Regions from separate parts of the Paenibacillus sp. EKM212P genome, predicted to be linked through region 2. Evidence: riboswitches for the same ligand, from Rfam matches in the RefSeq annotation. Region 2 holds a riboswitch; the other holds the start of a gene.

Region 1 (15,615 bases), on a different contig from region 2:
ATTGAACCAGCGCTCCACATAGGACTGAACCCAGACCGCAAGAATAATTGGAATGACACTGGAACTGTAATTAATCAGAATGATCGGAATACCTAGAAACGCCAATCTTTCTGGATTGCTTACCGCCGCTATAACTGCTGGATAGACCAGAGCTCCGGCGATTGCCACCGATACAAAGGTGTTTGTCTTAAATTTACGGGACGATGTAATAGCCAAAAACACAGGTAGAAAATAGAAAACACTGTCGGAAGCTGCACTTAGGATCAGGTACGTACCGCTTTTATCATTAATCCATTGAAAAGATAAAATTAACGCCAGTAGTCCTTTAAGCAAACCCGCCCCGGCAAGAGCACCGAGAATGGGAGAAAAAATGCTGGAAATGATATCGACCGCTTTGCCAAGAAAATTCGTTTTTTCGGAAGAATCTTCCTTTTTCGCATTTGGATTATCTGCATCCTGTAAATTTGTTTCTGCCATCATATGCTCAAACACTTGACCTACATTGTTGCCGATGACCACTTGAAACTGGCCGCTGTTTTCCACTACTGTAATGACACCAGGGGTTGCTTCCAGTGCGGCTTTGTCTGCTTTTGTACGATCATTTAATTTAAATCTCAAGCGTGTAGCGCAATGGAATACCGAATTGACATTCTCTTCGCCACCAACGAGGGTCACTATTTTTTTAGATAGTTCTTTATCACTCATATTCAGAACTCCTTATGGGTTATTCTTGCTACTGATAGGGTTTACTGTTTACATCTGTTGCTAAGATGCGCCGGCGTGCATCTTTTTAAACTCGTAAACAAGAAAAACCTAAACTCGTGGTGAAAACTACGCACTCTCCTATAGAGGAACGTCGATTTCACCATCAGTTTAGGTTTTGCCTGCCTTACCAGTCACAATCCATGAACGATGAAAGTATGAAGTTGTTAGTCTTATATGTTATTACGCTCAGTTACCCGATGAATATGGATAGTTAGATATACGTATTCATCCTTGCTTAAATATTGATCGTATGTTTTTTCCAGATACTCATTGATCTTTTGAGCACAAGCAAAAGCTTCGGTATACGTCTGCTTCACCTGGTTGTACAAAAATTCTTCGCCACTGTGAATGACTTCTTTGCGAATCACTCGCATCGCAAAATATTGCAAATGTGTCAAAAATCTTGAATAGCTAAAAGAAGACTCATCCAGCACAATCCCGTAATGGTACGTAATAATGTTCAAGATATGTTGGACGATCTCAGTCATTTTCAGCGTAGCTTTCATTTCGTTACCGTCGATTCGTGCATTCACCATATGCAATGCAATAAATCCCGCTTCATCTTCGCCCAATTTTACTCCGAGCGTATTTTCAATTTTTTGGAGAGCATCCAGTCCAACTGCAAATTCTTTTTTGTAAAAGCGTTTAATTTCATACAGCATCGCGTTTTGGAGTGCCAGTCCTTTTTCTTGCCGTTGTATGGCAAAATGAATATGGTCGGTCAACGTTAAATAAATATTATCGCTTAACTCCGTATCCAGCACTTCCGTTGCATGGGTTACGATTTCATTCACGACCTCCAGATGAGACACTGGAATATCGTTCAGCAGCTCAGTTAATTTAGCCGTGAACTCGTTTTCATTTAACATGAAAATCTTATCTATTTTATCATCATCGACTTGATCGCCAGCCACCTTTTTGAAGGAAATACCTCTTCCCATCACGATGACCTCTTTACCTTTATCGTTTTTAGTCAATAGGACGTTGTTATTGAGCACCTTCTCAATAATCATTGAAGTTCCCCCTCCCATCCTTTACCAATAAAAAATGCCTAAGCACAATTCAATACTATTGTTAGCAATAGCACTCAATTGAACTCAGGCATTGCCCGCATCACCGGTCACAATCCTTCGATATAGTGCTATTGTAGCACAAAAAAAAGCGATTTCAACATATTTTATTCTCTTTCGACAAAAAATATTTCATATCAAGGCCCTTTTGCCTAATTTGCAAGTAAATCGTTACCTTATGTAGTCGTACGTTCAATGAGGCTGTACTCTAGCGAATGAAGCTTCATTTGGCGTCCAATCAGCTGAGGGGAAAGCATGAAAAAGGCATTTTGTGCTTGAGCCATGATAGGATTTTGAATCGTTGTAATCCCCAGTGTATGCGCCAGCTCCGTGTTATCGAATCCAACAATTGCCAGATCTTCCGGTACGTTCAGTTTTTGTCTGCGTGCTTCGCAGAGAATGCCCACTGCTACATAATCATTAGCACATAAAATAGCCTCTGGGAATTCGTCCCGATGCTGTAACAAATTCCGTACGACCTGTTCGCCATCACGGATATTATAAATAGAAGAGTGATTCCAGTGTTGCAACACTGGCAGATTGTGCTCACTCATGATCTGTTCGTAGGCTCGTTGTCTACTATGGGTATTGATGCTGCTCGGACGGCCAAAAGCATTGGCTATACGAGTATAGCCTTTTTGTATCAAATGTTTGAGCGCTAACATATATCCTTCATACTGATCCATAGCGACGGAGCGAATATCGGTATGCTCCATTCGTTGCCACGACACGATCGGGCCATATTTGCAATAGGTGCTCAAAAAATCAGTGTCATTCACGCAGGAAATGATGACCAGCGCATCGACTCTTTTTCTTTTTAAGTCCTCAAAGGCTTGAAGCTCTTTCTTTTTGTCTTCTCCCGAAGTATAAATAATGGTTTGAAATTCATATTGGCCCGCTACTTCCACAAAGCTGTCCAGAAAAGCGAGAACAATTTCATTAATAGTTGAAGTAATGATACCGATCTGAAGCGTCTGACCCTTGGATAGAGAAATGGCATTTCGATTAGGAACATAATCTAATTCCTGCATGATTTTCAAAATTTTAGCTCTTGTTTCGTGACTAACATGGGGGGACTGATTTAATACTCTGGATACCGTAGCTTTGGAAAAGCCCGCCAGTTTTGCAATTTGATCAAGATTCGACATGGTGCTTCTCCTCACATAAGAAAAAAATAAATTCTTGACATGAAACGCGTTACAACGATTAGGATGCTTATGAAGGCATTACGTTTATTTTAAAGTATCTGTCAATGCATTTCAAAGGAGAACGGTTATCGTTAGGTATTGATTCATATTTGCAGTACTTGATGGGATGACTTGACCAAAGTAAAAATCTTAAATACGGAAAGAGGTTTTTATACTATGACGAAGACGCTAAAAGGGTTTCCGAAAAACTTCTTGTGGGGCGGGGCAACCGCAGCCAACCAATTGGAAGGCGCTTTTGACGTAGATGGAAAAGGATTGTCCAGCGCAGACATGGTTGCCTATGTACCCAAAGCAGAGCGCAAGAACGATCACGCTATAGAGATTTCGTCCGAACGACTCGAAGACATTTTGGCAGGCAAAGTCAATGCACGTTTTCCAAAGCGTGAAGGTGTAGACTTTTACCACCATTACAAAGAAGATATTGCATTATTCGCTGAAATGGGCTTTAAAGTATTTCGTATGTCCATCCACTGGTCGCGGATTTTCCCGAATGGCTATGATGCCGAGCCGAATGAAGCAGGATTGCAATTCTACGACAATGTATTTGATGAGCTGCGCAAGTATAATATTGAGCCGCTGGTAACATTGTCACATTATGAAACACCGCTAGGTCTGACGCAGAAGTATAATGGCTGGCTGGGACGCGAAGTCATACAGCATTACGTAAATTATGCCGAAACGGTGTTTACACGCTATAAGGATAAAGTAAAATACTGGCTGACCTTTAATGAAATCAATGTAATGACCATGAGTCCGTTCACCGGTGGCGGTGTGGTTATTGACCGTGTAGAAAACAAACAACAAGCGATATATCAAGCATTGCATCATCAATTTGTAGCTAGTGCACTGGCGACCAAACGGGGACATGAGATCATCCCGGGCGCTCAGATCGGCTGTATGCTGGCACGTATTGAAAGCTATCCACATACGTGTAACCCAGAGGATATACTGAAAGCCCAGCATGAAAATCAGATGAACCTTTTCTTTACGGATGTGCATGCCCGTGGGGAATATTCCAATTACATGAATCGTTATTTTGAAGAAAATAATGTTGTAATACACACAGAACCAGGCGATGCTGAAATATTGAAAAATAACACGGTTGATTTTATCTCATTTAGCTACTATATGACCTTGACCGTATCTGCAGGTCCAGAAGGTGAGAAAGCAGCAGGAAACCTGATTGGCGGCGTGAAAAATCCATATTTACAGTCCTCTGACTGGGGATGGCAAATTGATCCGATCGGTCTGCGTGTTACGCTGAACACGTTATATGACCGCTACCAAAAGCCGCTGTTCATCGTGGAAAATGGCTTGGGTGCGTATGATAAGGTAGAAGAAGACGGTTCTGTGCATGACACATATCGTATTGATTACTTGCGTCAGCATATTGTTCAAATGAAGGAAGCGATTGCCGACGGTGTTGATCTGCTTGGCTACACCAGCTGGGGCCCTATCGACCTTGTGAGCATGTCTACTTCCGAAATGTCCAAGCGCTACGGATTTATTTACGTTGATCTGGATGATGACGGTAACGGAACGCTCAAACGCTCCAAAAAGGACTCATTTAACTGGTATAAAAATGTGATAGCAACCAATGGTGAAGAATTGTAATTCCATATCGTCTCGGGCGGGTATAGCAGAGGACATTCTAAGGATGCAATCTGCTGTACCCGCTTTTTTGATAGACACAATAATAATATTTCAGAGGGCTTCACAAACTTTTCACTTGTAATAAGCTGAAAGTTTTCTGTATAATGAATAAAAATTTCATATGTCTGGTTGATGTTTGCGGGAGATGGAACGAAAGTTCCGACCGAAGGGGCAAAACTCTCAGGTGCTTAGGCTGATTACAGCAACAAGCGGGGACCGTAAACGGACAGAACTCTGGAGAGACCCTTAATTGGGCGCCGAAGGTGCACCGCAGAGAACATCTGCTTAAACTCTCAGGCAAAAGGACAGAGACGCGAATAACCTGTGACAGGGAATGCCCTAGGCTTTTTTATGAGCTATTAGTGGCAGAAACCTGCACAAGATGGTTGTATTTTTTCGTGCCTTTAACCTCTCCAGGAGTCGAATCAGCGGATTTGACTCTTTTTTGTTTTCTAATATGCTGGAGGAGCGGGTTGAAATGAATTTGGTACATGTGTTAGAAGCGATTAGCAGTTGGATATGGGGGGCGCCTCTCATCATTCTTGTCATGGGAACGGGGTTGTGGCTGACCATACGTTTGAAGATGCTGCAGGTATTCCGCCTGCCCCTGGCGATCAAGCTGATCGGTAAGGCCCCGAATGAAGGCAGCGGGGATGTAAGTAGTTTTGCGGCTTTGAGTACAGCGTTGGCGGCTACAGTTGGCACAGGAAGTATTGTCGGCGTAGCGACAGCCATTAAGCTGGGCGGGCCGGGTGCCTTGTTCTGGATGGTCGTTGCAGCCTTTTTTGGGATGGCGACGAAATATGCGGAAGGTGTACTTGCGGTAAAATACCGGGTGAAAGATCGGAATGGACAATTTTCCGGCGGCCCGATGTATTATATTGAGAAAGGTCTTGGACGCCGTTTTAAACCACTGGCGATGCTGTTTGCTTTTTCGGGCATGCTGGTAGCGTTGTTCGGGATTGGAACGTTTCCGCAGGTCAAAGCGATTGTATCTTCCACTGAAAACAGTTTTGGCGTTCCGCCCATTGTAACGGCACTGATTATTGCTATCCTTACAGGACTGGTTACTATTGGAGGACTCAAAAGCATTGCCAAGGTATCGACGAAGGTCGTTCCTTTTAAAACAGGTTTGTACGTACTGATCTGTCTCATCGTACTGATTCGGTTTGCTGACCAACTTCCTGCCGCAATTGCGCTGGTGCTCCATTCGGCATTTTCAACTACATCTGCAACGGGCGGATTTGCCGGAGCTACGATTATGCTGGCCATGCGTAGTGGGGTAGCCAGAGGTATTTTTGCCAATGAGGCCGGATTGGGGAGCGCACCGATTGCAGCCGCAGCTGCCAAAACCAAATGGCCTGCGGAGCAAGGGCTAATTTCCATGACAGGCGTGTTTATTGATACGATGGTTATTTGTGTGATGACTGGGTTGACGCTACTGGTTAGCGGTGTGTGGAGCGGGCCTACCGATGCGGGCCTGATGACTCAGCAAGCATTTTCCAGCGCATTCCCGCTGGGGGCAGAACTGCTCACAATTATTCTGATTATGTTCGCGTTCACCACCATGCTCGGCTGGAACTATTACGGGGAACGCTGTGTTGAATATTTGCTTGGGGTCAAGTGGATTAAACCATACCGTTATCTGTTCATCGTACTGGTTGCCGGGGGCGCGTTCATTAAACTGGATGCGATTTGGTTGCTGGCAGATATCTTTAACGCAATGATGGCTTTCCCGAACCTGATTGCACTGCTCGGCTTATCAGGAATTGTAGTTGCAGAAACCCGAACCTATATGGATTCTCTGAATTCTAGTAAGAAAAAGGGCATTCTTGCAGGTGCCAGTGTAGGGGCAGCTATTCAAGTAGAAGAAAAGGGACAAACGGTTAATTCATAAATTCCAAAAGGGAGTGCCCTCAGCCATCACAGGCTTGAGGACACTCCCTTTTAAATGTTATAACGATGCACGCAAAATAGCTAAAATATCTTCTTGATTCAGCTTTTTATAATTACCAAAGCCTCCGTATTCCATTTCACGGGCTGCAATGTTTGCGACTTTTTCCAATTGCTCATCATTAATATTGTAATCGGCCAGGGTGGAAGGGGCACCGAGACTTGTCCAGAATGCACTAAGACGGTCAATACCTTCCAAGGCGATTTCTCTATCTGTTTTACCTACGGTGTCTAAGTCAAACATGCTGAGCATCAGCCGCTTCATGCGTGCAGCATCCTGATCCACTGTATGTCTCATCCAGTTGGGAAACAGAATCGCCAGACCGCCAGCATGAGGAATATCATATACAGCGGATAATGCATGTTCAATCGTATGCGAAGCCCAGTCCCCGAAGTAGCCCATTTGCAGTGTTCCGTTAAGGGCGATCGTTCCAGCATATAAAATCGTTTCACGATGCTCGTAGTTGTGCAAATCCTCCAGCAGTTTAGGTGCAGTTTCGATCACGGTTTGCAGCACGGAAAAGCACATACGATCTTGCAACGGTGTATTTTTAACATTGTGAAAATACTGTTCAAACACATGGCTCATCATATCCACCATGCCATATACCGTCTGATCACGTGGCACAGAGAAGGTGTTTTTGGGGTCCAGAATCGAAAATTTCGGATGCGTCACCGCGCTGCCCCATACGTATTTTTCGTTCGTTTCCCAGTTGGTGATGACAGAATCCGGATTCATTTCTGAACCGGTGGCGGCGAGTGTGAGGATGGTGCCGAATGGTAGAGCCTCGGTCGGCATGTGCTTTTTGTTGATAATATCCCACACATCGCCGTCATATTTAGCCCCTGCTGCGATGGCTTTGGTGCAATCAATAACGCTTCCGCCGCCTACTGCAAGTAAGAAGTCGATGTTTTCATTTCGGCAAATGTCGATGCCCTTCTTAACGGTGGACAAGCGCGGATTCGGCTCTACGCCGGACAATTCATGAATGTTAAGATGTAGCGGCTCTAACGCGTTTAATACCTGGTCATACAGACCATTTCGCTTGACACTTCCGCCTCCGTATATCAGTAAAATATTTTTGCCGTAATTCAGCAGCTCCTGCTGCAGTTCTTCAATTTGATTGTCTCCAAATATTAATTTGGTGGGGTTATAATATGTGAATTTGTTCATCTGGAAAGTTCCCCTCAGTTCATAGTTCATGTTCAAATCGTAAATCGCTTAACCTAATTGCCTGTTGGATACCTAACTTCATCATGTAAGCTATTTGAAATGACGATTAACCATTATACATGAAATGAATAAGGGAATTCAAGTAAATCTAATCTTTGACCGCTCCAGCGGCAAGATCGGAAATAAACTGGCGACTAATGAAAAGAAACAAAATAATAAGTGGCAGTACAGCCAGCAGGGTGCCCGCAATGACCATCGCATAATCCGTATTGTAAATCCCGTTCAATTGTGACAGTGCAATCTGGAGCGTGAATTTACGCTCATCCGTTAAGACAATTAGCGGCCATAAATAATCATTCCAGGCTCCTATAAAGGTAAAGGCGCCGAGAAAAGCGAACGCAGGACGTAGAATAGGCAGTGCTACATTCAAGTACAGTCGAAAAAAGCTGCATCCGTCCATCCGGCCCGCATCCAGCAGCTCCTTTGGGATGGATTCTTCCGCATATTGACGAATCCAGAAAATGCCGAAGGCATTTACCATCCCCGGGATGATAAGCGCTTTGAACGTACCTACCCATCCAAAGGAGGCCATCATGACAAAGGAGGGGACAAGCGAAAGTTGTGAAGGGACCATCATCGTAGCTAGCAGAACGATAAATAGCACTTTTTTGCCCGGAAAATCAAACTTGGCGAATGCAAAACCTGCCAGTGAATCGAAAAACAGAACCAATAGGGTAACAGAACTGGCTACAAAAAGGGTATTAAAAAAGGCTCCGGCAAAATTAATCTGCTGTAATACTCTCGTTATGTTATCCAAGAAGTGGCTGCCAAACCACAATTGCGGTGGAAAACGGTAGATGTCTGAAGTGGTACGAGTTGCCATGACGATCAGCCAGTAAAATGGAAACATCGACAGGATGATTCCCACCAACAATCCGGCATATAAAACAAAGGATTTTGCGCGTGTCTGCATCATGTTGTGAAGCTCCTTCCCATCGTTATTTTTTACCTTGAACGAGTTTCCAGTTTATGATGGAGAATAGAGCAATGATGAGGAACATGCCCCATCCGACGGCTGCACCATATCCAAAATAGTTGTTAATGAACGACTCGCGGTACAGGTATAAAACGATGGTCATGCCACTTGCCCCGGAACCGCCGTCATTACCGACCAGGACCTGTGGCTCGGTGAAGAGCTGCATACCGCCGATGGTGGACGTAATGACTGTAAACAGAATGACTGGGCGCAGCATGGGGATAGTGATGCGGAAAAAAGCTTGCGCTCCGGTTGCCCCGTCTATTTTGGCGGCCTCATACAGCACATGCGGAATACTCTGGAGTCCGGCCAAATAGATGATTGCGTTATAGCCCATCCATCTCCATACGACCATAGAAGAAATGGCAATTTGGATACCCCATGGCACATTCAACCATTGAACCATGGGTAGTCCCAAGAGTTGCAGAAGGTAGTTGAGAAATCCAAAATTGTTGGCAAATAAGGCACCAAATATGATGGCAACAGCCACAATAGACGTCACATTGGGTAGGAAGAATCCAACTCGCCATAAGGTGCGCATTTTCACAAAAGGGGCATAAAGCAGAAAGGCAATAATCAGTGCGAAGAATAGCATCGGAATCGTTGCATACACCCAGATCACAAAGGTGTTGCCTACAGCCTGCCAAAATTCATTGTCTGTCACAAGGTAGCGAAAGTTGCCCCAGCCGTTGTAGGTCATGTCCCCGATCCCGTCCCATTTGTGAAACGCTAGATATAATGAAAAGCCAATCGGAAACAGTCCAAAGATGCCAAACAGCAGATAAAACGGCGAGATCGCAGCATAAACGGCACGGTGCTTCCAGATTTCTCTCAGCATAATGTCCACACGCCTTTTTTGAATTTTGTTTTTTACCGCTGTAATTCTCGTTCGATTCGATCCATGGTTTCCGTACATAATGCATCAGGATTAGCATCCTGCTTGGCGACATTAGCAAGGCGACGGGTCACAATGCCGTGGATGACAGGATAGCGCTCGCCGAAATAGCTGCTTTTCACATGACGTGCGGAGGTGGCAAAGATGAGTCCGGTGGCCTGACCACCAAAGAAAGGCTCGGGTGTCCCCATGATAGGATCGTTATAGACGCCGGGAGTGGACGGGAACAGTCCGATTTTGTGGTAGGCTTCCAGCTGGTGTTCCGGGTTTTGCAGCCAGGTCAGGACTTCAAAGGCTTCTTTGGGATGTTTGCTGGACTTGAGGATAGAAATGAAAGAACCACCCAAGTTGCCGTCTCCTCCAGGAGCACGGGCGACTCTCCATTTGCCCGCTGTATCCGGCGCGGCCTCTGTGAGAACTTGCTTCATCCAGATAGCCCCTACAAAAGAGGCAATTTTGCCGTTATTGACCGAAGCGTTCCATTCGGGAGTCCAGCCATCCGCATTGGCGAGCAGATGCTTCTTGTGGAAATCGACAGCGGTTTTCCAGCCCAGACGGATGTCAGGAGATTGATTGCCGATGTAGCTGCCATCCGGCTTGAAGTAAAGGTTTGTGTGCTGAGCGAGTACCTGATTGTAAACGTTTACAATATTATCAGCCAAAAACGAACGGCTTCCGAATTTCTGCTGAAGTTGTTCTCCGGCTGCCATGTAATCATCCCATGTGCGGATGGAGGCACTAACCTTTTCAGGATCACTAGGCAAGCCTGCTTGTGCAAACAGATCACTTCGATAGAAGAGAGCGGTAGGCCCAGTATCCATGGGAAATGCAATCATTTTACCATCAGGAGTGATCCCTTGATTCCATTTCCATTCCAAATATTGATCCTTCAAGCGGTCTGCTCCGAGTTCCCTTAAGTCATAAAAACGATCCGCACTGGGGAACAGTTCCACCATCCAATCGTTCAGAGCTACGATGTCTGGTTCACCGGAACGAGCTGCGAGCGTTGTCTTCAGTTTGGCTTTGAAGTCACCGCCTATTTTTTGAGTTTTTAATTCAATGTTGGGAAATTGTTTTTCCGCCTGGGCGAGTAGTTCATCGTCAATTGAACGGTTCCAGTACCACAATGTAAGCGTTATCTTTTTTTCGTTTGACAAATTAGTTTCAGATGATTGACTTTCAGAGGACGAGGGTTCACTACAAGCACTGAACATCGTGAGAAAAGCAAGACATAGTACCAGCCATTGTACTGTCTTCACATCATTTCCCTCCTTGCTGTCTGAGATAATCTGCCTGCTAAACAAGTTGTAAATGGTTTAGCTCCATCATATGAAGCTGTTACCCATTTATGTGCATTGCCTTAACCAAAAACAAAAAATTTGAAACGTTTATTACTAAAAAAAAGCACGCGCGTCTGTTATATGAAGAACGCACGTGTTTAAGTTAGGGATTCAGCCTATGACATCAAGCGCTGTATTTCATCTTTCAGAATTTCGGACCGAGTCCCGAAAATAACCTGCAGGGTACCATTACCAAGCCTGATGATTCCCGACGCTCCGAGCTGCTTGAGAGCTTGATCGTTAACCGCTTTGTCGTCTTTGACGACAAGACGCAGCCGCGTGATGCAGGCATCAATGCTTTGGATATTGTCTGAACCGCCGAGATAGGTTAGTATTCTGCCTGCCTGACTGGACTGAGTGTTGGATGTGGTGCTTGCCTTTCCATTGGGTACAGATTCGTTAGCCTCAGACAGGAGACTGTCTTCTACATCGTCTTCACGCCCAGGAGTTTTTAGGTTGAATTTGAGAATGATAAATCGGAACAGAAAGTAATAAATGAGGGCGAAGACAAGCCCGACCGGGATCATTCGCAATGGGTGGGTGGAGAGTTTCATATTGACCAGATAGTCAATGAGTCCTGCTGAAAAAGAAAAGCCGAGTTTGACATCCAGTAGGTATACGACTAGGCCACTCAGGCCTGTCAGCAGAGCATGAACGCCGTAAAGTAATGGTGCAATGAACATAAACGAAAATTCGAGGGGCTCGGTAATTCCGGTCAGGAACGATGCCAGCGCAGAACCGATGAAAATGGAAGCGACGGCTTTACGTTTTTCCGGTTTAGCCGTATGGATGAATGCGAGAGCGGCTGCCGGGAGAGCGAACATCATAATAGGGAAGAAACCGGACATGAATAGACCAGCTGATTTATCGCCTGCAAAGAAACGGGTCAGGTCACCATGAACAACTTCGCCAGCTGCATTCGTATAGTTACCAATCTGAAACCACGCGATTGAGTTTAGTACATGATGCAAACCGAGCGGGATCAGCAGCCGATTGGCAATCATGAATACCATTGATCCGATTCCGCCAAACCCGACAATCCAATTGCCGAAGGCTGCAATCCCATCTTGTACCGGACTCCAGATCATTCCGAGCAGAATGGCCAGAATCATGGTCGTGAAGGCGGTAATCATGGGGACAAAACGTTTGCCTGAGAAGAAGCCAAGCCAATCCGGGAGCTGAATATTATGATATTTTTTAAACAGAAAAGCAGACCATCCACCGATAAAAATACCACCCAATACGCCCATATCCAGCTTGACGTCGTCTGGAATATATGCAAATATACCCGGCACTGCCGCCAAAATACGGGTCAGCACCATATAGGCAATGACTGCCGATAATGCGGCTACTGCGTCGCCTGCCAGACCAATGGCAACACCAATGGAGAAAATGAGCGCAAGGTTACCGAAGATAGCCCCCGCCCCCTCGTTCAGAAAAGGTGTGACATAATGATTCAGAAATCCGCCAACTCCAGGACCAAGCGGTATATCCGTTTCATAATTAATCAGGGCTAATCCTTGCAAAATCCCTGCAGCGGGTAGAGTGGCTACTGGAAGCATTAACGACTTGCCGATTTTTTGCAGAAATTTCAGCATAACATTCTTCCCTTCTTCATCGAGTTTGGGAGTGTCGTATTCATTCTGAAATCCTTATATTAAACCATTTTTTTACATCATAGATCGGAGAATCTAACATGGTCAACGATTATTTTAAGCTATGAAAAGACGTAAATCCGCAGTTGACATCGCTTACATGCTTATATAGTATCAAATTTAAGTTAATAATCGTGACGGAGACAAGAGAGCCACGCAGACATCCCATGGTACAGCACAGGGTTGATTTGTGATGGCTTTTCTTTTTTTGTGCGATGAAAGCGATCAAAATCGGATGATCTATTGAGGAGGTAGGTTGTATGTCGCCATACGCAGCCGAATTCATAGGGACAATGATTCTTATTGCCCTAGGTGGCGGAGTGTGCGCAGGGGTGTCCCTGAAAAAGTCATTTGCCCACGCTTCCGGCTGGATTGTGGTCGGAATGGGCTGGGGGCTTGCGGTAGCTATTGCGGTGTATGCAGTGGGTCAAATCAGCGGAGCGCATTTGAATCCGGCAGTTACACTCGCGTTGGCATTTCAGGGTAGTTTTCCATGGCAAGATGTTCCCGGCTATATTGTGGCTCAGCTTCTCGGGGCCATGGCGGGTGCGATCATCGTCGTTTTGCATTATTGGCCCCACTGGAAAGAGACGGAGGACACAGCAGCCAAACTCAGTGTATTCGCGACAGGACCAGCTATTGATCATCCGTTTGGCAACGTGCTTAGTGAAATGATAGGTACTTTCATCTTTGTTCTTGCTTTACTGTCGTTTGGCACCAATTCATTTACAGACGGCCTGAAACCGCTGATTGTTGGTTTTTTAGTTGTCAGTATCGGTTTATCCCTTGGAGGCACAACGGGCTATGCCATCAATCCAGCGAGGGATTTTGGGCCGCGTCTGATGCATTATTTACTACCGATTCCCGGTAAGGGGGCGTCCAACTGGAAATATGCATGGGTGCCCATTATAGGACCGCTATTGGGGGGATCTTTCGCAGGGCCATTTTATCAGGCCGTTTTTAAGGGGAGTGTGACTCCGGCTTTCTGGATTTTATTAGGGGTTATCGTGGTTGTACTCTTGATTACCTTCCGTATGAGTCGAACTTATAAAAATCATAAAATGGATCACAAACTTACAGCGTAAAAACGATGGATTTACACGGGGAGAGATGAACAATGGGAAAATATATTTTGTCACTAGATCAGGGAACGACAAGCTCAAGAGCAATTTTGTTCAATAGCGAAGGAGATGTAGTGTACTCGGCTCAGCGAGAATTTCCGCAGTATTTTCCTCATCCCGGCTGGGTAGAGCAGAATGCGAATGAAATCTGGAGCTCTATTCTCGGGGTCATTGCCTCCTGTCTTTCCGAATCCGGTGTAAAAGCAAATCAAGTGGCTGCCATCGGCATTACCAATCAGCGAGAATCGGTGGCTGTATGGGACAAAAATACAGGAGTGCCCGTGTATAACGTACTCGTATGGCAATCACGCCAAACCTCGGACATCTGTGAAGAATTGAAGCGGCAAGGGCACGAGGAGCTTTTTCACAGCAAAACAGGCCTGTTGATCGACCCGTATTTTTCAGGCACTAAAGTAAAGTGGATACTGGACCATGTGGAGGGTGCACGGGAAAAGGCAGAACGAGGTGACCTGTTATTCGGTACGATTGACTCGTGGCTGATCTGGAAACTATCCGGCGGAACGGCACATGTAACGGACTACTCCAATGCAGCCAGGACGCTGATGTACAACATTTATGAGCTAAAGTGGGACGAAGAGCTGCTGGACATTCTGGGTGTTCCGAAAATCATGCTACCTGAGGTAAGACCTTCTTCCGAGGTATATGCGCACACCGTGGATTATCATTTCTTTGGTCAGAATGTACCCATCGCCGGTGCAGCAGGTGACCAGCAGGCAGCCTTGTTTGGTCAGGCATGTTACGAAAAAGGGATGATCAAAAACACTTACGGCACAGGCTGCTTCATGCTGATGAATACGGGGGATCAACCAGTGGAATCCAAGCACGGCCTGATTACGACCATCGCTTGGGGACTGGAGGAAGGCAAAGTGCAATACGCACTCGAGGGAAGTGTGTTTGTAGCGGGGTCGGCGATCCAGTGGCTGCGAGACGGGCTACGCATGTTCCGTGAAGCGAAGGACAGTGAACCTTATGCCGCCCGTGTTTCGTCTACGGAAGGAGTGTATCTTGTACCCGCTTTTGTCGGACTGGGCAGCCCCTACTGGGATAGCGAGGTGCGCGGAGCGATGTTCGGTTTGACACGCGGGACCACGAAGGAGCATTTTATCCGCGCCACATTGGAGTCACTCGCTTATCAGACCAAGGATGTGCTTACAGCCATGGAGATTGATTCAGGTATTGCAGTGAAATTGCTGCGGGTGGATGGAGGAGCTGTATTGAACAATTTTCTGATGCAATTCCAGAGCGATATTTTGGATGCAACAGTGGAGCGGCCAGTTATCCATGAGACGACGGCACTGGGGGCTGCATGTCTGGCAGGTTTGGCTATTGGATATTGGAAGAGTACGGATGAACTTCGCAAGCGGGTGAGGGTGGAAACCTCTTTTGCCCCGAATATGGATGAAGCAACACGTGAAAGCTTGTATAAAGGCTGGAAAAAGGCTGTGAATGCGACGATGGCCTATAAGTAATAGATTAAGCGATGGGTCTCTGAATATTAAACTGCAAAAAGATGACTTCTGAATTTATCAGGAGTCATCTTTTTTAAGGCATATGCTAACTCTTGACCTTCGTATGGTTCCAATGTTGCCGGGCTCCGCAGGAGCTACGAATGACTAGTTCCGGCTCTACTTTAATACATTTTGTATCCATTTGTTTATTCATCAGGTCAAACAGCACCATAGCGGCTAGACGGCCTATTTTTTGCTTGTCTTGTTTTACAGTCG
Region 2 (15,615 bases):
GATCTGCGCACAGAAATTAAAGCGCTTTCTGAGATTCCACTTTCATTTGAGCCGGGAACACGCTGGTTATATGGATATGGACATGACCTGGTTGCAGGTCTTATTGAAGTGATTTCAGGTAAATCATTAGGGCAATTCCTAAAGGATGAAATATTTGATCCGCTTGGAATGAACAATACAGGTTACCGATATTGTGGAGATATTGAATCGCGAATGGCCTCCTTTTACCAACGGACAGACGCCGGAGAACTAGAGAAAATAGAGGGTTTCTTGGATGAATATCATCAGCCAGATGCTCTATATGAAAGTGGGGGCGCAGGTCTGTATTCGACAGTTAACGAGTACCTTACATTTTCACAAATGCTGTCGAATGGAGGTATGGTAGATGGTGTGAGGCTATTAGGGAGGAAAACCATTGATTTAATGCGCACCAATCATCTGAATACAGATCAATTATTGGATTTTACTAATTCATATCATACAGGTTATGGTTACGGACTGGGCGTGCGCACGTTAATTGATAAAGCGGCTGGGCATGCAAATAGTTCTATTGGAGAATTTGGCTGGACGGGAGTAGCAGGCACTTGGGTTTCTATAGATCCAAGCGAACAATTCTCCGTCGTTTATATGCACCAACTGGCTCCTAATATGGAAGAATACCATCATTTGAGAGTTCGCGCAGCAGCTTATAGCTGTTTGTAAATGCGAGGTTGTGGGTCTGTTGGGTAAACTCTTCACTATGGCTCTGAAGCTACACAAATTGTAATGTCTAATCTTTATCAGAAATGATCTAGTTAATAAGGACCAAATTTCCTTCGAAGCCTAAACTATTCTTTTCCATATGACGACATAAAACGTAGGTGTAAGGATTTTGCGAAATCCTTAATTTAAGTTTTGGAATGGGAGGGAATTAGATTTTGAAGAATAGATGGTCCGGTTTTCTGGCGTTGGTCATCCTGATTTCAAGTTTTACATCATATGCAGGGTTTGCATCTGCTGCGGATGCGGTGCTTTCCAAGATTGTCCTTTCCTCTAACGAGGTAACTTTGCAGCAGGGAGATACGGCTGCGTTGACGGCTACTGCTGTTTTTAGCGATGGGACAACCTCGAATGTAACCGTAAGCACGGATTGGAAAAGTGATAATACAGCTATTGCTACTGTGTATAATGGTACAGTTTCGGCCAAGGCTGAAGGGGAAGCCACCGTGGTTGCGACCTATAAAGAGAAGGTGCAATCGGTTCAGGTACATGTAACGAAAAAGGTTAAGGCGCTGACATCCAGTGTACAAAGCCTGAACTTGCGTTCAAGCGGTACAGGACAGGTTGATTTGACAGCGACATACAGTGATAATACAACAGCTCAGGTTTCGGGTGATGCTACTTGGACCTCCGATAATCAAAAGGTAGCCACAGTAGTTAACGGATTGGTTACCGCTCAGGGAGCAGGTACAGCCAATATTAAGGCCGTATATGGTCAACAGACCGTAACCATTGCTGTGCAGGTGGAGCAGGTTAAACGTCTTGATGTCAGTTCATCAGAGGTTTCTCTTTTGTTGAAGGATACTGAGAAGGTTAAACTTTCAGCGACGTTCCCGGATGGATCGGTACAGGACGTGACAGAGTCCGCCGAGTGGAGTTCCAGTAATGCAGCCGTGGCGGATGTACTGAAAGGCACTATTACCGGCTATAGTGCGGGGAAGGCGACAATTACAGGTAAATATGGCACGATGTCTGCTACGATTTCGGTGGATGTCGATCAAACGAATAAGCTGAAAGCCAGTGAATCCAATATTTTTCTCCGTCTGGATGAATCTAAAAAAGTACAAGTTTCTGCCGTTTATCCGGATGGGACGGTAACGGATATCACAGATAAAGCTACTTGGACATCAAGTGATGAAAAAATTGCGACTGTGAATAAGGGAACGATTATGGCGATTGGAGCGGGTTCGGCTACGGTGACCGCTAAGTATGGAGATAAGACCGTTTCGATCAAGACAGATGTCGAAACCTCCAGATATCTGGATTTGAGTGAGGACAAGCTGAGCCTGAATGCCAAGGAATCCAAAAGGCTCAAGCTGACCGCAACGTATGTAACAGGTACGGAAGAAGATATCACAAGTAAGGCAGAGTGGAAGTCCAGCAATGAAGACATCGCTTTTGTCAGTGCGGGAGAAGTCACGGGTTATAAAACAGGTGAGGCTACGATCACCGCTTCTTATGGTGGCAAAACAGTTACAGCTACGGTATCCGTAAATGTACCCGGTGATCTGTCTTTGTCCTCCAAAACGGCAACGATTGATATTGATGAGGACTATACTGCAACTTTGACGGCTACTTATGCGGATGGACGTAAAGAAGATGTAACACAGGATGCAGAATGGACTTCAAGCGCAGAAGATATTGCCTCTGTGTCCAAAGGAACGATTACGGGTAAATCCGCTGGTAAAGCGGTTATTACAGCGACCTATAATGGCAAAAAACTGACGATTAACGTGCAAGTAGGCCTTGTAGACCGTCTGGAAACAGACTCGCGTGTAATTGCGCTTGGTGCTCAGGAAACGAAGCAACTGAAAGTAACAGGAGTTAAGAGTGGCGGTACAAAAACAGATGTAACTAAGGACGCCACCTGGACAACTAGCAATGTAAAAGTGGTTGAGGTTAGCGAAGGTTTGATCAAAGCGAATGGTAGCGGTAAGGCAACGGTGACTGCTTCATATGGCAAGCAAAACATTACGTTTACGGTAGAAGTGGACGTAGCGCAAAAGATTGAAGCGGATGCAATCGCGTTGTCACTTAAATCCGGAGATCAAAAAACCATCGCGATTGTGGTTAAATCGAGTGATGGTAAAGAAAAGGACGTTACGGCCCAAGCTGAATGGAAAACGTCTAATTATAAGGTAGCCACTGTTAAAAAGGGTCAGGTTACTGCGGTTAGCTACGGTAAAGCTAACATTCAGGCGAAGTTTGGCGGGAAGGTAATCAGCGTACCCGTGGATGTTGATACGCTTAAATATCTGCAAACAGACGAAGTTGCTTTGAATTTGAAGGCAGGACAGCTGGCCAAGGTTACGGCTACAGCCACGTATAAGGATGAGTCGGAGAAGGATGTTTCCAAACCGGCTGTCTGGTCCTCGTCCAGAATTGTTGTTGCGACCGTCAAAGACGGTAACATTAAGGCACAGGGCAAGGGCAAAGCAGTAATTACTGTGAAATATGCAGGTAAAATGACGAAGATACAGGTAACCGTTCAGTAAAAAAGAGAGCAAGCATACGTCCAAGGACGACATGCTTGCTCTTTTTTTTAAGGAGGCTACCGCTTATAAATTATGACTTATCCTTCTTGGTCGGTGTGTTGCGTGTAAGTGATTCGGTCAAACGCTTGCCAGTCGGCGTCTGAGCCAAGCCGCCTTTGGCGGTCTCGCGGTGCTTCGACGGCATCGCACTGCCGACTTCAAGCATCACGTCAATGACTTCGTCAGACGGAATAGCGCTGCGCACACCCGCCAAAGCCATATCCGCTGCGGCAAGCGCAGTCACGGCTCCCAGCCCGTTGCGCACGATGCACGGAATCTCCACGAGTCCAGCGACGGGGTCGCAAATCAGGCCGAGTGTGTTCTTAAGAGCGAGGCCCACGGCGTGAACAGCCTGTTCAGGCGTACCACCACGCAGCTCGACCATAGCGCCAGCAGCCATCCCGATAGCTGAACCAATCTCAGCCTGACAGCCTCCCTCCGCGCCAGAAATGAAGGAGTTGTTGGCGATCACGTAGCCAATGGCTCCAGCGGCGAACAGGCCGTTCACCATATGCTCATCATCCCAGCCGAACCGCTCCTGCGCACTGATGAACACACCAGGGATAACCCCACATGAGCCTGCGGTAGGCGTGGCGACAATGCGACCCATGGATGCATTAACCTCCGACACGGAGAGGGCATAAGCCATGGCGAGCGCGGAGGCATCACCGGAGCAGGTTTCCCCTGACCGCAGATACTCGGCTAGGCGCTTGCCGTCACCGCCTGTCAATCCACTGCGGGATACGGTGTCTTGTGTTTGACCGCGATGAACGGCTTCCTTCATGACTTCATAATAATCAGACATTTGGCGAAAGATTTCTTCCTCCGTTGTATTCGTCTCTTGTACCTGCTCTTGAATCATCAAGCGGCCAATTGTGGTGGATTCTTCAGCGCATAAAGCGCTGATTTCATGTAGATGGCTAAACCGCATCGGATTCAGCTCCTTTTTTCAAATTAATCATCTTAATTTCATACATATGAGGTAAAGAACGCAGTTCCGCAATCAGTTCAGCCGGAGCAGAACTGTCCGTTTCAATGGCGGTGAGTGCTTCACCATCCCGGCCTTTGCGATCTACGTGCATATAGGCAATGTTAATGTGGGCCGCGCCCAGCGCTGAAGTTATCGCGCCCAATGTACCGGGCTTATCCGAGTGGAGAAGCACCAGCGTAGGCAGCTCCCCGGTCAGATTGACCCGGAATTCGTTAAGCTGCTGGACATGGATGCTGCCGCCGCCGATGGAGGAGCCCAACAGTGTGCGCTGATCCTCGCCCTTCCACAGCTCGAAACGGACAGTGTTCGGATGAGGCGCGGGGAGTCCGCTGACGGCGAATTCCACGGCCATCCCGGCTTGCTCTGCCCATTGCTCGGCATCCGGAATCCGGTGATCGTCCGTATCGTAATTAAGCAGCCCTGCGATGAGCGCCAGGTCTGTACCGTGTCCTTTATACGTGTCGGCAAAGGAGCCGTACAGTGTCATGCGGGCACGGTCAGGCTGCGTCCCGAGCCAGTGCCGGGCAACGCGTGCGAGCCGCACCGCGCCTGCGGTGTGTGAACTGGAAGGTCCGGTCATGGCCGGACCGATAATAGAAAATACATCTTTGAAACGCATGGTGTGGCCCCCTGTATGTTCTAATACCATACTATATGGTATTTCCGCGTCTTTGCGCGGTTATGACGGTTCCTAATGCTGACGCACAATGTAAGCACAAAAAAGGACAGGATAAGGAAGTTTCCCTTATCTCTGTCCTCGTTACCTGAGAGTTTCGTGCGGTGTTCTTACCGCCTTACCCCTTGGGTGGCTTGCGCTCTCTCCAGAGTTGCGTCAGATGACGATACATGGACCTGAGAGATTATCCGCCAGCCGGGTGCTGGCGTCTTGCTCCTTCGGTGCCGCCAGAGCGTAGGCTCCCTGGACAGACTCTCCCGTCATCTTCATTCGCGTATACCGTTCTACATGTCTTTCTTAGCGTAATGTATGCCGTGCTCGGTGTCAATCACAGGTTTAATTTTTACATAAACAGGTGCGTTCCCAATAAAAAAGATTAAAATTTACATAATTATGGATGAAATCAGGAAGGAATTAGAAGATTGGCGGCTAATCTGATAAAGGACAAGTATATTTATGGAAATCATAGGAGGGATATTGACGTATGGTAAAAGGCTTGCGATTCACAGGTTCACGCTTAAAAGGGATGTTGCATCTAGCAGCGATCGTATCACTGCTGATTGGGATCTTCGTTCCATTCGGTCAGGTCAAGGCGGAGGGAGCATTGACAGTAGCCGAAGCACTTCAGCGCCAAAGCAGTGGAGGTACGGTGACGGTGGAAGGTTACATCGTCGGACATGCTACCGGATCGAAAACGGCTAATTTTTCTTCCCCGTTCGCGAATGATTTTAACGTACTGATTGCCGATCAGGCAAATGAACGTAATACGTCTAATCTGTTGGATGTACAGCTGACTTCAGCGTACAGAGGGCAATATGGGCTATCAGGCCATCCTGAGCTGATCGGCAGCAAAATTCGTGTGACGGGTACACTCGGCGCCTACAATAATTTTGGTGGAGTGAAAAGCCCAAGCGCTGTTGAACTGGTGAGCGGAAGCGAGCCGGGGGAACCAGGCGAACCTGGCAACCCGGGTCAACCCGGTACTACACTGCCGGATGGAAAAGGCAAAAAGGTGCTGTTCGATAATACGCACGCACAGACCGCTGGCGCAGCAGATTGGGTCATTGAAGGCGCCTTCTCCGACTTTGCCAATGGACTGCGTAATGTAGGCTTTACGGTAGACCAATTGAATCGTCCCATTCCTTTTACTTATGGAGAGCAGGCCATAACATATGATAAGCTGCGCCAATATGATGTGTTCATTATTGGTGAAGCGAATGTTGCCTTTAAGGCATCCGAGCAGGCTGCTCTGCTGCAATACGTGAATAACGGGGGGAGCGTCTTCTTCATCTCCGATCATTATAATGCGGACCGTAACAAAAACCGTTGGGATTCCTCCGAAGTTATGAATGGCTACCGTCGTGGAGCCTATACTAATCCGGCCAAAGGCATGACTGCAGAAGAAGCTGCATCACCGGCGATGCAAGGATTAACAAGCTCCGATTGGCTGGCGACCAACTTTGGTGTTCGTTTCCGTTATAATGCGCTTGGTGACGTGAATGCTACTGACATTGTAGCCGCAGATCAATCTTTCGGTATTACCAAGGGTGTGCGCTCGATTGCAATGCATGCAGGATCTACGCTGGCTATTATTGATCCTACCAAGGCTAAAGGCATTGCTTATATCCCTTCAGGCACGAAAAAATGGGGGAATGCTGTAGACCAGGGAGTTTATAATGGCGGGGGCCGTGCAGAAGGGCCTTATGCCGCTATCTCCAAGGTAGGTCAAGGCAAGGCAGCGTTCATCGGTGATTCTTCCCCTGTAGAAGATGCTACACCGAAATATGTGCGTGAGGAAAACGGACAGTCGAAGAAGACATATGATGGTTTCGAGGAAGTGGATGATTCCACCTTTCTGGTGCAAACGGTCCAATGGCTTGCATGGAAGCAGGACTACACGAAATTGTCCGATGTGGAAGGTTTGACTCTGGATCAACCAACGAAGCTTCTGCCATTCGAGGAGCCTGCGGCTTCCACGGAACCGCAGGCTGAGCCTTGGTCTGCTCCGGCAGCAGGCTACAAATGGTATGATCCTAGAACGTTCAAGTCTGGCTCCTATGGAGCGGCTTCGTAATTATCGTGAGGAGCTCAATGTGAGCTGGTGCTAGTTAGTCGTTTGATCCCTGTAGAGGGATCAGGCGACTTTTTTTGTGATGAAAATTAACCTGTGGTTGGTTATTTCATTACATTTTGTGCCAGAAAGGCCGCGCTACTGCTGGATCATTGATTTTTTAAATGAAGTTGATAGCATAATCTTAATTGATATATCCATATACTGGTGATAGGATGTATTCAAATTATTCCGACAAAAACGGTATGTAATGTTCATGAGAGGTTTTAAACATCAAACATGGTGAGAATAAGCGGGACAAGACCATGGAGAATGGAGGAAGCGCGCATTGAATACCGAACCCGTGTTGGAAATTAAAGGATTATCCGTCTCTTTTCGCATCAAGGATCAATATCACCCCGCAGTCGACCATCTGGATCTGACGGTCAACCCCAATGAAGTGCTGGCTGTAGTCGGAGAGTCTGGCTGTGGCAAAAGCGCGCTGGCGCTTTCTATCCCGCAACTGCATGACATGGAACGCACACGTGTAGAGGGAGAGGTCCTTTTTAAAGGCACGGACCTGAACCGTCTTTCTTCAGGGCAAATGAATAAAATCCGCGGAGCGGGCATTGGCATGATTTTTCAGGATCCGCTGACAGCACTCAACCCGTTGATGAGCATTGGCAAGCAGATTGAGGAAAATCTTGATTATCATACGTCACTATCTATGAAGCAAAAAAGGGAACGTGTGCTGGAGCTGCTGGAAAGTGTAGATATACCGAATCCTGTGCGTGTGTATGATCAGTATCCGCATGAACTGTCAGGAGGGATGCGGCAGCGTGTGATGATCGCGATTGCCATAGCTTGCCGACCTTCTCTTATTATTGCAGATGAGCCGACGACTGCGCTCGATGTAACGATCCAATCGCAAATTCTCGACTTGCTCAAACAGCTTCAACAGGAGACTGAGAGCGGAATTATCCTGATTACGCACGATCTTGGTGTTGTGGCAGAAGTAGCCGACCGCGTGGTGGTCATGTATGCCGGAGAAATCGTGGAGAGCGCTGATGTTTTTGAATTATTCAGGCATCCACAGCATCCGTATACACGTTCTTTGCTTGCTTCTATGCCGGGATCGCATACCAAGGGGGAATCACTGCATGTCATCGGCGGTATTGTTCCCTCATTACAAGATATCCCCCGCAATAGCTGCCGCTTTGCTCCGCGTATTCCTTGGATTCAGGAGAGAGTGCATGAAGACCATCCCCAACTAAATGAAATTTCCCCTGGACATTGGGTCCGTTGTACATGTTATCAGCATTTTCATTTTGAAGACGAGGCAAAGGGGGAGGCTGCTCATGGCACTACTGGAGTTAAATGATCTGAGGGTCCACTATCCGGTGCGCGGTGGTTTCTTCCAGCGTGTTATCGATCAGGTGAAAGCAGTGGATGGCGTGTCGATCAGCATTGAGGCAGGCCAGACATACGGGCTGGTGGGAGAATCCGGTTGTGGAAAAACGACGACAGGCAGGACGATCATCGGTCTAAATAAGCTGACGAGCGGACAGATTCTGTTTAAAGGAAAGGACCTTGCAGCTCTGAGCCGTAACAATCGCCATCCACTGCGTAGAGATATTCAGATGATTTTTCAGGACCCATACTCTTCGCTCAACCCGCGTAAGCGCGTATTAGATGTCATTGCTGAACCGCTGCGAAATTTTGAAAGGCTGAGCAGTGAGGAAGAACGAAGGAAAGTACAGACGTTGCTGGAAAAGGTCGGCTTGAATGCCGATGCAGCCTACAAATATCCGCATGAATTTTCCGGGGGGCAGCGGCAACGGATCGGGATCGCGCGTGCGCTTACATTAAACCCCAAGCTGATCATTGCAGATGAGCCGGTGTCGGCGCTGGACGTTTCCGTGCAGGCACAAGTGCTTAATTTTATGAAGGATGTGCAGCGGGAGTTTAATTTAACGTATCTGTTCATTAGTCATGACCTAGGTATTATCCGCCATATGTGTGACCAAATCGGTATTATGTATAGAGGACGTCTAGTGGAACAGGGGAGCGAGCAAGACATTTATGAGCGTCCACAGCATCTGTATACCCAGCGCCTCATTGCAACCATTCCCAATATTGATCCTACAAAACGACTGGAAAATGCCCAAAAAAGGCGAATGCTTTTATCCTCCTACAAAACAGAGCTACCCAAACATCTAGACGCGAGTGGAAAGCCGTTTGCACTAAAATCAGTAAGTCCATCCCATCAAGTCGCGCTACCATAAGGGGGGTACAGAATATGTGGAAATTTACACTGCGTCGGCTGCTGGTTATGATCCCTCAACTTTTTGCACTGAGCGTGCTTATATTTTTCCTAGCTAAGGCTATGCCGGGGGATGCCCTGACAGGACTTATTACTTCGACACCCAATCTGAATCCGGCCGCACTGGAAGAACAGCGACAAAAACTGGGACTGAATGATCCGGTGTGGGTGCAGTATGGGAACTGGCTCGTCCAGCTTGCTCACGGGGATCTGGGCAAATCTTATGTACATAAAATTAGCGTTACCGATCTGATTGGCAGCCGTCTGGGGAACACGTTCTTTCTGGGCGTAGTAATTCTGGTTCTGACGTATCTGATCGCCATTCCGCTCGGCGTACTCAGCGGTCGTTATCAGCATAGTCTGCTGGACAAAACCGTAGTGGGCTATACCTATCTCAGCTTTGCGACACCTTTATTTATACTCGCGTTGTTGCTGCTGTACGTATTCGGATTCAGGCTCGGCTGGTTTCCAACCAGCGGCAGTGTGGATGTAGGCGTGGAGCCGGGGACATGGTCATATTACGTGAACAAGTCGTATCATCTCATTTTACCGGCGGTTACAGGTGCATTGCTCAGTACAACGGCTACGATTCAGTATTTGCGCAATGAGGTCATTGACACAAGACTGAAGGATTTTGTGAAAACAGCGCGTTCCAAAGGGGTGCCCGAAGGTAAAATTTATTCCCGCCATATTTTCAAAAACTCTCTATTGCCGATTGCTGCCTTTTTGGGCTATGACCTGACGGGGGTAATTGCAGGCAATATTTTTCTTGAATCTATTTTCGGTTATCCGGGGTTGGGCCAATTATTTCTCCAGTCCATCACTCAACGGGATTTTTCAGTCGTGAACGCGCTGGTCATGATCTCTGGCTTCTTGGCGCTATTAGGAACTCTTTTATCTGATGTTATCCTAAGCAAAGTCGATCCCCGCATTCGAATTGAATAGCGAACAAGTCTAGAGAAAGGGAGGGATTATGGTGTCTATACAGGTGGAGGAGGTCTTCACGCCGGAAATCATTCGTAAATCACCATCCAGTTGGTCTGTACTGCGTCGTGAGCTGGTGCGTGACAAAATGTCCTTGGCTTCCATTGGCTTTGTAATTCTGTTCTTGATCTTTATATATGCCTCTGTCCTGTTTGTAAATCAGGATGTAGTCACGACGGTCGATTTGGGCGCGATCCGTGAAGCTCCAGGCTCAGTGCATTGGCTGGGGACAGATCGAGCGGGCAGGGATATTTTCGGTCAGCTGGTCATTGGAGCCCGCAATTCCTTCACTATCGGCTTTACGATTACATTGTTATCCGCCGCTATTGGCTTAACGTTAGGTTTGCTGGCTGGTTTTTATGGGGGACTGGTCGATAACATCATCATGCGAATCATTGATTTTATTCTGGTGCTTCCGTTTTTGATGCTGGTTATCGTATTTGTCAGCATTGTACCCAAAAGCGGCATAGGGTCCTTTATTTTCATTATGACTGCCTTTTTATGGATTGGGAAAGCACGTCTGATCCGAGCCAAGGTGTTGTCGGAGCGCGAACTGGATTATGTGCAGGCTTCCAAAACCCTTGGCACACCCAATTGGAAAATCATCTGGTTTGGCGTGCTGCCCAATCTTAGCTCGGTCGTGATCGTCAACCTAACCCTCAGCCTCGCGGGGAATATCGGGATTGAGACCGGGCTTTCTTATCTCGGCTTTGGCTTACCGGAATCTACGCCAAGCTTGGGTACACTGGTGAGTTATGCCAATGACCCGGATGTTTTGCAGAATAGCTGGTGGATGTGGTTGCCAGCCTCACTGCTTATTTTGGTGCTAATGCTGGCGATTAACTTTATTGGCCAGGCGCTCAAACGCGCCACGGATGCCAGACAACGATTGGGTTAACTGAAGTTCAAGGATAAGGACAATGACAAGGAGGGATTTACAATGGTTAAACACTGGAAAAAAGGAATTCTGCCTGTTCTATCTGCAATTTTGGTATTTTCACTGGCCGCATGCAGCGGTTCGCCTTCCGCTTCAAATGGAGGGAAATCGTCTGACGGTACAGGCGGCTCAGGGTCCGACAGCAAGCAGGTGAATGCGACAGCGCTAGCGAAGGCGGTCAAGAACGATAAGACGCCGATTAAGGGTGGCATCATCAATTATGCACTCGTGTCTGATACCCCTTTTGAAGGTATTCTGAATCCTGTATTTTATGATGGCAATCCTGATTTTGAAGTCTTCCAGTTTTTCTACCCTTCTATGTTTTCGATTGACTCCAATCTAAATATTGACGATAAAGGGGCGGCGACGATTTCCTTTTCCCCAGACAATAAGGCTGTGACTGTCAAAATTGATCCCAAGCTGAACTGGACGGATGGTAATCCCGTAACGGCAGAGGACTATGCTTTTTCCTATGAAGTGATTGGTCATAAAGACTACGAAGGTCCGCGTTATGATAGCTTTATGACCAACATTGTGGGCATGGAGGATTATCACGCGGGTAAGGCCAAAACCATTTCTGGCATCAAGGTGCTGAATGAGAAAGAGGTTACCATTCATTTCAAGGAACCTAATCCTTCGGTGAAATCGGGACTGTGGTCTACACCACTGGAGAAAAAGGTATTTCAGAATATTCCCGTGAAAGATATGGCCGGATCTGATCCTGTTCGTAAAAATCCGATTGGCTATGGGCCATTCAAAATTAAATCTATGGTCACAGGTGAATCTGTGGAATTCGTCAAAAATGAAGATTATTTCCGCGGTGCGCCCAAGTTAGATGGCCTTCATCTGAAGGTGGTGAACCCGAATGTCATTACCGAGGCGCTGAAAAGTGGAGAAGTCGACTGGGCCAGCTATCCAACCACCCGTTACAATGAGGCCAGCAATCCGAAAAATGTACAGTTTCTCGGTCAGGAGGAATTATCTTATAGCTATGTAGGCTTTAAGATGGGCAAATTCGATCAGGCCAAGAATCTAAATATCATGGACCCGAACGCCAAGCTGGCGAACAAGTCATTGCGTCAGGCCCTCGGCTATGCGCTGAATAATGAGCAGGTCGGCAAGCAGCTCTATCATGGACTTCGGATTCCAGCAACATCCCTGGTTCCGCCTGCCTTTAAGGGATATCATGATATAAATGCAAAGGGCATCGCGTATGACCCGGATAAGGCGAAAAAGCTGCTGGACGAGGCAGGCTATGTGGACACCAATGGAGATGGATACCGTGAGGACCCTAAGGGCAAGGAACTGGTACTCCATTATGCAGCAATGAGCGGGGATGCGACAGCCGAATCGCTGGCGAAGTTTTATTTGCAAAATTGGAAGGATGTCGGACTTCATGTCGAGCTGGTGGACGGTCGTCTGCTTGAGTTCAATTCTTTCTATGACCGTGTGCAAAAGGATGACCCCGGCATTGATATTTTTGGCGGCGCATGGAGTACAGGTACAGATGTAAACCCTAGTGGGCTGTATGGACGCGGAGCCAGCTTTAACTACTCGCGCTTTACCAGTGAAGAGAATGATAAGCTGTTGCAGGAAGGGGTGTCTGTGAAAGCCTTTGACGACAATTATCGTAAAGATATATACAATCAGTGGCAGGCGTATATGAGCGAGGAGGCACCCATCGTACCTACGTTATTCCGTTACTCGTTAGAGGCAGTGAATAATCGGGTAGCCAATTACGATATTACTCGTGGCAAGGAGTATGATGCAGACACGTTTGCGAATATTACGTTGACTGCGGAAAAAGCAGAAGTAGCCCAATAATCTAAAAAAGCGCAATAACCTGAAGAAGAAGCGCGAACCGGATGGATCCGATCTTGCGCTTCTTTGACCTTTTCATGCAATCATTCTGGGGATTCTCGAGAGGAGAGAAGGAAGACGGAAATACGTCAGCTTCAATACTTCATTGCCGTATGCGAGGAACTGCATTTTACGAAAGCTTCGGAAAAGATCGGAATCTCCCAACCCACGCTTAGCTTGCAAATTAAGGCGTTGGAGGAGGAATTGGGCATGACGCTTTTTGACCGTGCAGGCAAGAAGATTAAAATGACAGATGCCGGGAAGTTGTTGCTGCAACACAGTGCACATGCGCTCAAGGATTTACAGCAAGCAAAGGCTTCCATTGAGGAGTTGCGCACCGAGCAACGCGGGAGTTTGCGGATTGGTATTGCATTACCGGAGCTGGAGGAACCATTGCAAGAAATGCTTATCCATTTTCATCAGTTATTTCCTAGAGTCAGCCTGCACATCCATCCATCATTTGATGTAACAGAACAGTTGCTGGATAACCGAATGGATGTTGGCATTACGTTGCATTCGGGTACGGATGAAAGGCTTGTCCAGCTTCCTCTTCGTACGGAGAACTACTGTCTTGTTGTTCCGGTAGAGCATGTGTTTTCCAACCGTTCTTCCATTACGCTGGACGAATTGAGGCATGTACCCTGGGCGATGCAGCCAGAGTGTCATCCCGGCAGGAAGCTGATTGAGAAGTGCTTCCGGGATCGCGGGTATCCCTTTGCAACCGTCTTGGAGACAAATTCCATACCTTCAATCCTGCGCTGGGTGCAGGAGGGACTTGCCGTAACCCTACAGACGGAGTCCCTTGCGGCAGAATTGGATCGCTCACAATTTTGCACTGTACCTATTTTGTGCGGCGTGCTCCAGGGTCAGCTAGAGTTGATTTATCGGTCTGGCCGTTATCAGGGAGAAGCATTGAAGCGATTAATTGAAAAGATACAAGCTGTACTAACAGTGCGTTCCAACTAGTGGCAACGCTGATGAGTATCACGAGCTTTAATGTGTACGAACTTCCAGCCTGCGTGCAATCAGTGACATACTGTAATTGACAGCAAAGTACAGGAAAGCTGCGAACAGCAGGGCTGGAATGACAAAGGATTGATTTTGCCCACCGACAATCTGAATGTTATGCGTCAGCTCCGGCAAACTGATAATGACAGCCAGTGAGGTATCCTTGAATAGGGAAATGAACTGGCTGACAATCGGGGGCACCATGCGACGAAGCGCTTGGGGCAGAATGATATGCCATAAGGTTTGGGAGTAGCTTAGACCGGAGGAACGTGCGGCTTCCACCTGTCCTTTATGGACCGAATTCAGACCGCTGCGCACAATCTCGGCGATCATGGCTCCCTCGAAGATCGACAGGCCTGTAATGGCTGCCCACTTGAGGGAAATCGACAATCCGATGGATGGTAAAACCATACCGATGAAGAAAATAATGAGCAATAATGGAAGATTGCGAATGAGATCAATGATAAAGGCTGCAACCTGTGAAATGACAGGTAAGCGAGTATAGCGCAGGATGCCGAATAAGATACCGAGAACGAAGCTGAACACGATAGAGTAAATAGCAACCTCCAGCGTGAGCAGGAAGCCCTCCAGTATAAAACGCACATTAGGCCATACAAACAATCCACCGAAATCCATACGGGCTTCCCTCCTTAGGATGTTTTGGACAGACGCCGTTCCATATATAGTACAAGAAAGCTAAGCGGAACCGTCAAGATAAGATACAACAGCGCCGTGATGGCGTAGACTGTGATGGGCAGGAAGGTATCCGAGTTAATGAGGTCCGAGTAATACATTAGGTCCAGTCCGGCCACAATAGCCAGCACGGAAGAGTTTTTGACCAGATTAATGAATTGGTTGCCGATCGCAGGCAGTACAATTTTGATGGCTTGCGGTAAAATAATGCTGATCATCGTCTGGTTGTAACTCAACCCGGAGGACCTTGCCGCTTCAAATTGCCCCTTGGGCACAGATTGAATGCCGGCACGTATGGCTTCAGCAATAAAGGAGGCCGTGTATACGGTCAATCCAAGCGTTCCAGATACGAATCCGTCCAAAGGGATGCCCAAAGTGGGAAGCCCGAGATAAAAAAACAGTACGACGATCAGCAATGGGATATTGCGGATGACCTCTACATAGACGGTACCGATCCAGTTCAGCCATTTAAAAGGCGCAATTCGGAGGATGGCAATAATAGCCCCCAGAATAAAGCTTCCAACCAAGGCAATGACACTAGCTTGAACGGTATGAAGCAAGCCTTCTCTGAAACGGTCGCTATGATCAAAAAGTACGTTGATATCAAAAGTAAGCATCTGCGAATTTACCTCCTTATCCAGACCTAAGAAAGGAAGGAGCTCGCAATCGCGGCTCCTTCACAAGAATACTATTCGGGTTTAACCCCAAGCCATTGCTCGTGGAGCTTATCGTATTCACCGTTGCTTTTCAGTTCCTTGAGCGTATCATTAATGGCTTGCAGCAGTTCGGGTTGTCCCTTC

The links. Region 2 has a riboswitch for glycine ahead of sdaAB (L-serine ammonia-lyase, iron-sulfur-dependent subunit beta). Riboswitches for the same ligand answer to the same signal wherever they lie in the genome.
Region 1: it holds a riboswitch for glycine, as region 2 does, so the genes downstream of both, G9G54_RS19015 (alanine/glycine:cation symporter family protein) here and sdaAB (L-serine ammonia-lyase, iron-sulfur-dependent subunit beta) in region 2, are expected to answer to the same signal.

Annotation. Positions count from the first base shown of each region.
Region 1 covers NZ_JAAMNR010000006.1:291,104-306,718, forward strand. The annotation lists gene G9G54_RS18995 (beta-glucoside-specific PTS transporter subunit IIABC) at 1-705, opposite strand, end outside; gene licT (BglG family transcription antiterminator LicT) at 936-1,778, opposite strand; gene G9G54_RS19005 (LacI family DNA-binding transcriptional regulator) at 2,012-2,983, opposite strand; gene G9G54_RS19010 (glycoside hydrolase family 1 protein) at 3,200-4,657, shown strand; glycine riboswitch at 4,826-4,902, shown strand; glycine riboswitch at 4,921-5,015, shown strand; gene G9G54_RS19015 (alanine/glycine:cation symporter family protein) at 5,175-6,593, shown strand; gene G9G54_RS19020 (iron-containing alcohol dehydrogenase) at 6,651-7,823, opposite strand; gene G9G54_RS19025 (carbohydrate ABC transporter permease) at 7,972-8,799, opposite strand; gene G9G54_RS19030 (carbohydrate ABC transporter permease) at 8,822-9,697, opposite strand; gene G9G54_RS19035 (ABC transporter substrate-binding protein) at 9,730-11,013, opposite strand; gene G9G54_RS19040 (PTS transporter subunit EIIC) at 11,211-12,692, opposite strand; gene G9G54_RS19045 (MIP/aquaporin family protein) at 13,010-13,834, shown strand; gene glpK (glycerol kinase GlpK) at 13,867-15,360, shown strand; gene G9G54_RS19055 (LacI family DNA-binding transcriptional regulator) at 15,446-15,615, opposite strand, start outside.
Region 2 covers NZ_JAAMNR010000005.1:11,839-27,453, forward strand. The annotation lists gene G9G54_RS15655 (serine hydrolase domain-containing protein) at 1-702, shown strand, start outside; gene G9G54_RS15660 (Ig-like domain-containing protein) at 918-3,254, shown strand; gene sdaAA (L-serine ammonia-lyase, iron-sulfur-dependent, subunit alpha) at 3,325-4,224, opposite strand; gene sdaAB (L-serine ammonia-lyase, iron-sulfur-dependent subunit beta) at 4,214-4,903, opposite strand; glycine riboswitch at 5,115-5,230, opposite strand; gene G9G54_RS15675 (DUF6359 domain-containing protein) at 5,445-7,034, shown strand; gene G9G54_RS15680 (ABC transporter ATP-binding protein) at 7,360-8,391, shown strand; gene G9G54_RS15685 (ABC transporter ATP-binding protein) at 8,369-9,295, shown strand; gene opp4B (oligopeptide ABC transporter permease) at 9,310-10,278, shown strand; gene G9G54_RS15695 (ABC transporter permease) at 10,307-11,215, shown strand; gene opp4A (oligopeptide ABC transporter substrate-binding protein) at 11,258-13,078, shown strand; gene G9G54_RS15705 (LysR family transcriptional regulator) at 13,142-14,080, shown strand; gene G9G54_RS15710 (amino acid ABC transporter permease) at 14,108-14,758, opposite strand; gene G9G54_RS15715 (amino acid ABC transporter permease) at 14,773-15,432, opposite strand; gene G9G54_RS15720 (transporter substrate-binding domain-containing protein) at 15,504-15,615, opposite strand, start outside.